Regions from separate parts of the Neobacillus sp. OS1-32 genome, predicted to be linked through region 2. Evidence: riboswitches for the same ligand, from Rfam matches in the RefSeq annotation. Region 2 holds a riboswitch; each other region holds the start of a gene.
The links. A riboswitch is a leader RNA that binds a small molecule or an ion and turns the genes downstream of it on or off. The one in region 2 is predicted to bind cobalamin.
Positions count from the first base shown of each region.

Region 1: linked by a shared signal. The riboswitch ahead of RCG24_RS06940 (ABC transporter substrate-binding protein) and the one ahead of cobJ (precorrin-3B C(17)-methyltransferase) in region 2 are both predicted to bind cobalamin.
Region 3: linked by a shared signal. The riboswitch ahead of RCG24_RS11005 (ATP:cob(I)alamin adenosyltransferase) and the one ahead of cobJ (precorrin-3B C(17)-methyltransferase) in region 2 are both predicted to bind cobalamin.

Region 1 is NZ_CP133263.1:1,351,047-1,354,325, forward strand. Features, by position in the region: gene RCG24_RS06930 (adenosylcobinamide amidohydrolase) at 1-74, opposite strand, end outside; gene RCG24_RS06935 (FecCD family ABC transporter permease) at 67-1,140, opposite strand; gene RCG24_RS06940 (ABC transporter substrate-binding protein) at 1,106-2,071, opposite strand; cobalamin riboswitch at 2,258-2,452, opposite strand; gene RCG24_RS06945 (GyrI-like domain-containing protein) at 2,594-3,058, opposite strand.
Region 2 is NZ_CP133263.1:2,850,534-2,853,812, reverse strand. Features, by position in the region: gene RCG24_RS14170 (energy-coupling factor ABC transporter permease) at 1-457, opposite strand, end outside; cobalamin riboswitch at 655-852, opposite strand; cobalamin riboswitch at 1,039-1,218, shown strand; partial or broken gene cobJ (precorrin-3B C(17)-methyltransferase) at 1,348-2,175, shown strand; gene RCG24_RS14160 (sirohydrochlorin chelatase) at 2,233-3,183, shown strand; gene cobK (precorrin-6A reductase) at 3,180-3,279, shown strand, end outside.
Region 3 is NZ_CP133263.1:2,172,010-2,175,288, forward strand. Features, by position in the region: gene RCG24_RS10995 (acyl-CoA dehydratase activase-related protein) at 1-781, shown strand, start outside; gene RCG24_RS11000 (hypothetical protein) at 791-1,018, opposite strand; cobalamin riboswitch at 1,085-1,295, shown strand; gene RCG24_RS11005 (ATP:cob(I)alamin adenosyltransferase) at 1,533-2,084, shown strand; gene RCG24_RS11010 (ABC transporter substrate-binding protein) at 2,081-3,028, shown strand; gene RCG24_RS11015 (CBO0543 family protein) at 3,171-3,279, opposite strand, start outside.

The DNA of each region.
Region 1 (3,279 bases), 1.5 Mb from region 2:
TCTACTCCGAATGTAATATCTTTTAATACTGCTTTCCCTGAATAACCGCCTGATACATGTTGTACGCTAAGCATCATTTTTACCACTTCTTTCGATTCTTTTTCTCTGCAGTAAAATAACAGCAAACACCGGTGCACCAATTAATGAAGTAATGACGCCAATCGGCAATTCAGTTGGGGAGATAATTATCCGCGAAACCAGATCAGCCAAGATTAAAAAGCCGCTGCCGATAAAAATCGATAATGGCAGCAAATGTTTATGGTCCGGTCCCCAAATAAGCCTCGTCAAATGTGGAATCACCAAGCCGACAAAACCGATGGTGCCTGACACCGCAACTGCCGCCCCAGTTAAAATCGAACCGGCCGAAAGGACAATTAGCTTTCGTTTTTGAACGTTCACTCCAAGATGGTGGGCCCGTTCTTCGCCAAAAGACATGGCGTTAAGTTCCTTGGCATTGAAGATAAGGATGATCGAGCCAATGATAAAAAATGGCAGGATAATTTTAATATATACCCAGCCGCGCATCGAGACGCTGCCAAGTAGCCAGCCGATAATTTGCCTCAGTTCATCGCCCGTTAAAGCAATCATCAACGATATCATGGCACCTAAAAACGAGCTAAAAATGATGCCGGTCAGAATGATCGTTTCTACCCGCATCGAGCGTTCAATTTTACGAGCAAACATCAGAACACAAAAAATCGTAATAAAGGAAAATACAATACTGAATAACGGCAAAGTAAAAGCACCAACAAAAGGAATGGTAAGGTTGAAAAATAAGGTGATGACGGCCCCTACCGATGCCCCGGACGAAACGCCTAGTGTATACGGGTCTGCCAACGGGTTTCGGAGCAGCCCTTGAAAGGCCGCCCCTGCAATCGCAAGGGAGGCGCCAACAAGACCCGATAAGATGACTCTCGGCAAACGGATATTCATGACAATGCTTGAATACATCGGATCGATATGTTCCGCTCTGAGCGTGCCAAATAAATTACCGGTGATGATTTTTATAATAATCGGGATTGGAACAGAGACAGTTCCAATGGCAATTCCTAATAAAATGGCAAGCAATAAGAAGATGCCGGCGAGTAAATAGGCTGTTATTTTATTATTTAAAAACTTCCGGATAGACAGCCTTGGCAAGATCCTCTACTCCTTCAATAATTCTTGGTCCTGTACGGGTTACTCGGTCTGAATCAACATCGTATACTTGTTTAGTTTTCACAGCTGTGACATTTTCCCAACCCTTACTCGCTAACACTTGCTGAACCGGATTTTTTACATAGTAACCATATGTTGTCAGAATGACATCCGGATTACGTTTAATCATGGCTTCCTGATCAATCTTCACCCAGCCGTCTTGATCACTTATAATGTTTTCCGCGTTAATCGCTTTTAACATTTCATTCATGAACGTTTTGTTGCCTGGTGAATAAATTTCTGGAGCGGGCGCAACTTCAACTAATACTTTTTTCTTCTCTTTGATTCCCGCTGCCTTTTCTTTGATCTTTGCCAGCTTATCTTTCATACTAGTCACCAGTTTGTCTGCTTTCGTGACTTCACCGGTTGCTTTACCAATCATGGTGATGGAATCAAAAACTTGTTCGAAGTTCTGCGCATCATTGACAACTAAAACGGCAATCCCGGCATCTTTCAATTGTTGAATACCATCTTTAAAATTGAGGGCTGTTGATGCATGTGCCAGCACCAAATCAGGCTTTAGAGAAATAATTTTCTCGACGTTAATTTCTTGACCGCCGATTTTCTCTTTTTTCGTCACTTCTTTTGGATAATTATCAAAATCAGAAACTCCGACAATCTTATCTCCTAGCCCTAAAGCATAGGAGATTTCCGTGTTGCTTGGGATTAAAGAGACAATTTTTTTCGGCTTTTTCTTGATAATAACATCATTTTTTAAACCATCTTTTACGGTCACCGGAAAGGAGACCTGCTCTGTTTTTTGATCATTATTCGCTTTATTGTCTTCTTTGCTTTGTTCTTTGTTTCCGGAACACCCCACAAGAACTCCTATAATCAATATGAATGCAAGTATTAATGAATATAGTTTTTTCATGTCTGTACCCACCTTCTAGTAATTGTGACAAGCGCTATTCGTACCTTACACCCTAATCAAGACTGCGTTTGCATCTCCACAAAAAAACATCCTCCTATCTGTGGAGGATGTTGGTATGATTAGATTCATTTACCAAAAATCAGTAAAAGCATTCCAGTCTTCCACACCTCCCTATCCTCGTAGGTTTATTGGCGTAAGAAAATAGGCAGGTCTCCTGGCTTATGGTCATCGCTTCCTATGTCTTCCCATCAAATTGACAGTGACATGATATAGGCAGCTCCCATTTACAGTGGCGGGACCGCGTTGGTTTTTCACCAAACTTCCCTTTTAAGCAAAATCTTTTTGAAAGATTTTTTTAACACCTATTTTTCGAATATTTCCTTGTCAACGTCATTATAGAAAAAGTCTGCTTGTTTGTATATGTTTTTTCGACTTTTTTTTCTTATTCACGTTAAGTTTCTAAATTTCGACACAATCTTTTCGATTCATTTATTCACTGTCTATTTTATATCAAACTCCATGTCAGTTATTTTTATACATCTTAATCGGTAGATAGATTTCAAACTGGAGGTTTCCTGCGGCATTTTGCTGTTTTGGGAAGATTTCAAGACTTAATGCCTGGTGATCCTGTTCATAACCATATTCCTCCATCCAATTGAACAGACGCAGGTATGTATTTTCAACCTCTTCCGGCCCTCCCAGATGGGTGGTGCGAACATAATATTTTCGTGGAATTGAAAATCCAACCATACCTTCTGGGACTTCTTTAACCTCTTCCACAGGTGTGGTTACATAATAGGTAAATTCCGATTCCCTGCTATGAAATGGGGCTATCAGTACCGGATCTTTTGTCTGAAAAGGCACTTCCTCAAGACGCTTCTCCATTATATCGAAAAGGCGTGGGATGATTTTGGCTTGCGAATAAGTGCCATTCCATGAAATACCGACTACTTTTAACTCTTCTTTTTCTACTATTCTAAATTCCATTTTAACCTCCTCCTTTATAAAAATCTTATTCCTATTATTCTCTGAATATCCCATAAATTCCTGCAAACATTTTAAAATTTCCCTATTTTAAAAAAACTTTTTCCATACTCCGTTTAATTAAAATAGTTTTGGAAATAAATGTTTAACTTTGTTTCAACGCCCTCTTACATTATTTTCCTATATCTTTTTTCGACAAAAAACAGAGGATGAAGTGATCCTCT
Region 2 (3,279 bases):
AAGTAGCCAAATCACCTAACAAGGCTCCCGTAAAAAGAGAGACACGGAAAGACAGGCCGAGACGTTTTCCTAGCTGTATGATCCAATAGGCAACAAACGGACCGGCAACCGCCATAGAGAACCCGTTTGCACCGAGCGTTGTTAACCCTCCATGAGCAAGCAGAAGAGCTTGAAATAACAGAACAATGAATCCAAGTACGCTCATGACAATGGGACCGAATAAGGCTGTGCCTAAACCCGTTCCTGTCGGATGGGAGCTGCTCCCGGTAACAGAGGGCAATTTTAAGGCCGAGAGCACAAAGACAAAGGCGCCGGACAGACCTAGCATCATTTTCACTTCAGGTGCATCGGCAACAAGCTTGTGAATTTTTTTCATTCCGGCAAAAAGGAAAGGAAGGTAAATAGCCCACCAGATGATCACCCACTTCAATGGCAGAAATCCTTCAGCAATATGCATGGCATAAGCCGATTGATACGAATTAAGCCAAAAATAGATCGTAGCCGCTAATACTAAAATGGGGACAGTCCTCCGAAAAGGTTTTTTCTTCACTTCTCTCACTCCTTTAAATTGTAAAAAAAAGCATTCTGAACGTTAGGTTAGTTCAGAATGCTTTGGCTTTGTGACATTTTGAACATACCTATATCCCGTAGGCAGTTAAAACTTGAAAAACAGGCAGGTTTCCTGACTCATTGTCATCGCAGAACCGCGCCTTCCCTAGTCAAGGTTTTAAATTGACTAAGTGGCCTTCTTGCGGACTGCTCCAAATTACAGTGGCGGGAACCGTGCTGGAATTTAACCAGCTTCCCTTTTACGTTGATTAATTAATCAACACCCGTTTTCCCATGATTAAATTGTTATCACTAAGTATAGCCTTGTGTTTTTCGAGTTGTCCATGGAATATTTGTGACAGAAAGTTCAAAAATCCCTCGATAACAAGTCATATCTAAGTTCTAGCCAGTTGTGAATTTTTTGACAAAAATTGTTCACTTGTTAATTGTCAAATGTTGCTGTTTAATGATACTGACCTTTAAAAAAGTGAATAGGTAATACGTAAAAGTGCTCCGTTTTAAGGAGATAAAAGGGAAATCGGTTAGAAACCGATGCAGCCCCCGCTACTGTAACGCAAACGAAATTGTAGAATTCCACTGGAAAACCGGGAAGGGACAAGAGTAGGATGAAGCGAAGCCAGGAAACCTGCTTTTACGTTGTATCTTGTTCTTCGGAGGGAAGAATAGTGATAGCGTTGCAGTTAAAGACGTGTATCATTCGCTACTGTTAAAAAGCCTTAGCCACCTCCGATGGACTAAGGCTTTTTTGTATTGAAAGGAAAAGATGGAGGGGAAATGATGAAGGGAAAATTATTTGTGATTGGCTGCGGTCCGGGAAGTATGGAGCATTTGACAAAACGAGCGATAGATGCCGTAAGAGAGAGTGATTTCATCGTTGGTTATAAAACCTATGTGAACCTTATTAAAGACTTAATTACCACACAGGAAATCGTCAGTACGGGAATGTCGGAGGAAGTGGAACGGGCACAAGAAGCTGTCAAGTTGGCCAAAACCGGGAAAAAGGTAGCTGTGGTTTCAAGTGGTGATGCCGGTGTGTATGGAATGGCCGGTCTGGTATATGAGGTGCTGACCCAGCAAGGGTGGTCTGGCAAGACAGGAGTTGAAGTAGAAATTATTCCAGGTGTTTCCGCGATTCACTCAAGTGCGTCCTTATTGGGAGCCCCGATCATGCATGATTCCTGCACCGTAAGTTTAAGCGATCACTTAACCCCGTGGGAGATCATTGAAAAACGTTTAGAGGCCGCGGCAATGTCCGATTTTGTTATTGCGCTTTATAATCCCAAAAGCGGGAAAAGGACACGTCAAATCGAAGAGGCACAAAGAATTCTATTAAAATATAAATCACCTGATACACCAGTGGGATTGGTGAAAAGTGCTTATCGGCAAAAGCAACAAATTGTGATCACCAATTTAAAGGAAATGCTGGACCATGAAATTGGCATGCTTACCACCGTCATTATTGGAAACTCTGCAACCTTTGTTCATGATAACAAGATGATTACCCCAAGAGGTTATGAAAAAAAATACTCCCTAACTGATGCGGAGCAAGCTCTAGTTAAACATGAAAGACTGAAATCTGAACATGAACCATGGGCACTTCATCAAGGACAAGCCGATTAAGTAAAGTGGTCACAAAGAAAGTTATTTTGGGGAGGAATTATCGTGAAAGCTGTTTTAATGGTGGCCCACGGAAGCCGCGACCAAGAGGCAAATGATCAAGTCCGCCGAGTTATACATAATTTGAACCATTCATTAGATCCGGCACTTCTGCTGGAACTCTGTTTTTTGGAGCTTGAGGCACCAGGGATTGACCAAGGCATTGCAAATTGCGTGGCCAAGGGAGCGGAAGAAGTTGCGCTGATTCCCATCATGCTGCTGCAGGCCAGTCATTCGAAAATCCATATTCCAAATGCCATTGATCAGGCAAAAAAGAAATATCCTAATATTCATTTTAGCTACGGCAGACCGATTGGAATCCATCCGGCTGCGCTCGAAATATGTCAGACACGGCTTGAGGAGTGTGGTGAGGAACTAAGAAATCCAGATCCCAAAGCCGCTGTGCTTGTCGTTGGCAGAGGCGGAAGTGATCCTGATGCCAATAGTGATTTATACAAAATTTCCCGATTATTATGGGAACAGCTCGATTATAAATGGGTTGAAACCGCCTTTTTTGCCGTGACAGATCCGTCAGTAGAAGAGGGAATTAACCGCTTAATAAAGCTTGAAGCCAAAAAGATTATCATTCTTCCCTACTTCTTATTTACGGGGGTATTAATCAAGGAACTTGAAAGAATGGTAGAGCAATTAAAAATAAAATATCCTGATTGTCAGTTTAAACTTGCGGGTTTTTTTGGCTTTCATCCAAACTTGGAAGTTATTTTAAAAGAACGAATCAATGAGGCACTTAAGGAAGATGTCAGAATGAATTGTGATACCTGTCAATATCGTTTTGAAGCAAGCAAGCATACGGGGCACCACCATCATCATCATGAGCCAGGACACCATCATGACCACGTGCATCATCATGATCACCACCATGATCATTGTCAACATGGCGAAAGCCAACATCACGATGGACATAATAGTCAAAAAGACATCTGCGGTAACCGATGATTCTACTGATTGCCGGTACAAGTGATGCTCGGGATCTGGGGCTCCAAATAAAAGCAAGAGGCTTTTCCCAAATCGCGACGGTGGTATCGCCCAATG
Region 3 (3,279 bases), 680 kb from region 2:
TACCGTCAGGCCCTATGAAAAAGTCACCGGCAGCACCGAAAAAGTTTATCAAAAATGGCTAGAATCCAGCAAGCAGCTGTTAGAAGCGTTCTCGATGCGCGCATATAAGAAAGTGATTAATGAGATCATTGCCGATTTCAGCGAAATTGAAATGATTCCAGAGCGAAAACCGCGGGTCGGAATCGTGGGTGAAATACTTGTTAAATTCCACCCATATGCCAACAACCAGCTGATTGAAACCATCGAAAAAGAAGGCGGCGAAGCCGTTGTTCCGGACTTTATTGATTTCTTCTTATATGGGCTTTACAACCGGAAATATAAGGTGGAGCACTTTGGTAAATCCAAACTGAATATTGCCATTGGAAAAGTAGCGATTCAATTGATTGAATATTATCGCAGTCCGATCCGTGAGGCTCTGTTAGCAAGCGAGCGCTTTGAAGCTCCACTAAAAATTTCCGAAGTGGCGGAAAAAGCATCACGCTTCTTAAGTATCGGCAATCAGATGGGGGAAGGCTGGCTCTTGCCGGGAGAAATGGTTGAGTTAATGGACTCCGGCGTTGATAATGTCGTTTGCGTCCAACCGTTTGGCTGCCTGCCAAATCACGTTATCGGCAGAGGCATGTTTAACGGCATTAAGAAGGAATATCCAAATGCCAACATTATTTCGATCGACTATGACTCTAGCATCAGCAAAGTAAACCAGGTCAATCGCATCAAGCTGATGATTAATATCGCTAAAAACAAACTAAAACAAGAAAATGATCTAATCATGAAATCATGACAATGGCTGTTAGGCACTCTGTGAATTTTTCACATAGTGCCTTTTTCCTATTGACGCGCTGCTCCTTTCAATTGGCGGGTTGCACTTTTTGATTGGCGCTTTTCCCGCTCCTATTGGCGCCTTGCTCCTTTCAATTGGCGTTTTTCCCGCTCCTATTGGCGCGTTGCTCCTTTCAATCGGCGTCTTATCCGTTCCAATTGGCGCACCTAAAATTAATACCACAAAAATTTCTACCAATCTCCAAGTATTCCACAAATTTCTTTATTTTTCAGCAAATAAAGTGTACACTATTTCTTAAGTGAATATAGCTTGCAGGGAATAGGTTGCTAATTCGTTAGCTTAATAGGGAATCCGGTGAAATACCGGAGCTGTTTCCGCAACTGTAAGTGCTGATGAAATAAGAAATAGCCACTGTTTGTCAAAGAGTCAAAGACTCAACTTCAGGCAAATGGGAAGGTTCTTAGAGTAAAATGATGCACAAGCCAGGAGACCTGCCTATTCTTGAACGTATTATGCTCTTCGGAAGATAAGAGGATTGTACGGCAGATTTCATCTGGTTCTTACATATTTTAGCAAGAATCTACAGCCGGCCAATTTTTTATCTGGGCGGCTTTTTTGTATTTAAAAACAAATTGTCGGTCGGATAACTTAAATAAACAAACCATCTTTATATATTTGTCTTACTCTTCTTCCGAGGAACTTGATATCGCAGGTGTTTCACAAAAATAAAATTACAAGGAGGAGAGTAATCATGCCAAAAAAAGACTTGCGATTTCTTTGTTATCCCTTTATGCGTGAGTCAGCCTCGACCGTCGATTTTGAAATCCGGACCGATTCATTAACGACGAAAATTGGCTTGGCCGCGTCATTAACAAAGGATATCCCGATTATCCACGAAGATTTACTGTATCTGCTTCCCATGGCCTACCATCTTAATGGCTCAGCACGGGGAAAGCTTGCCATTCAAGAGAAAGATTTAGAACGATTAAGCATGATGTATGATTTTTATGAAGCTGAGGTGAAAGATCGCATTGATCAGTTCCTGCTTCCTTATGGAACGACGGCCGCCTGTGTTCTTCATACTTGCAGGAGTGAAGCCAAAAAATCTGTCAGAGCTCTACATAAGCTGAGTCTCGAAAAAGAAATTCCGGAAATTCTGTTCGACTACACTCACTTGCTGGCGAATGTCCTGTTTTTGATGGCGGTTTATACCAACAAGCAGAACGGCATCCGAGAAATTCCATTTATCAGTAAATCCTATCCAGTAAGACAAAAAAGGAACTTGGAGGGTCAAAATCAATGAAAAAGAAATATTTACTCAGCATATTAACTATGATCATCATGATTGTTTTTGCAGCTGGCTGTCAGTCAAATGAAAAAAGCACGGCTACTGCTAATCCGCAAAAGCCCGCAGCAAAAACAACTTCGTATTCGGTAACGGACGACAGAGGGAAAAAAATTACTTTTAAAAAGGTTCCGGAAAAGATCGTATCCTTGCAGCCAAGCAACACGGAAATATTATTCGCCTTGGGTGCCGGTAATAAAATCATCGGTGTGACTGACTTTGATAACTATCCAAAAGAGGCAAGTAAGATTGAGCGGGTATCTGATTCTGTTAAAATGAATGCTGAAAGAATTATCGAACTCAAGCCTGATGTAGTGTTGGCCTATACAATTGGAGATAAAAACGCGCTTAAACCGCTGGAAGATGCCGACATTCCCGTTTTTGTGATTCAATCGGCTACTACTATTGAAGATGTCTATGGCGATATCGCACAAATTGCTGAGGTCATGGGGGTTAAAGAGAAAGGCGAACAGCTTGTTGAAGAGATTCAGTCACAAGTTAAACATGTCGAAGAAAAACTACAAGGCATAGAGAAACAAAAGCGGGTCTACTTCGAAATCAGCCCGTCACCAGACATTTATACAACCGGAAAAAATACATTCCAGCAGGAAATCCTGCAAAAAGCAGGGGTGGAGAATGTCTTTGCTAAACAAGAAGGCTGGGTAAAACTTTCAGAAGAAGATGTGGTCAAGCAAAACCCCGAGATCATTGTCACGACGGTGAATTATACAAAAGACCCGATTGGCGAAATCAAAGCTCGAAAAGGGTGGAAAACGATCAATGCCATTCAAAAAAATAACGTCTATCAATTAGACCCGGACATCCTGTCCCGCCCAGGCCCAAGAATCGGCGAAGCAGTAGAGCTGGTAGCTAAAACTGTTTATCCTGAACTATTCAAGTAGCCTGGAGGAACGAGGGTCTTCCCAATACTCTTATACAAAAAAATAATGAGAACCAATCATATTACAAAAGCTGGTTGGTTCTCACTGTTTACAATTTTAGGTATTTGCTGAAACGATTGCCTTAAAAAAACGTTAGGGTATTTCACCTAAACACGTCGTTCGGAACATCAAATATTTTCCATAAAAACAAAACAAAGACGAAAGAGAAAAGCCATGCCAGCCATGGACGGGTATAGTGGACTCTAAGGGTG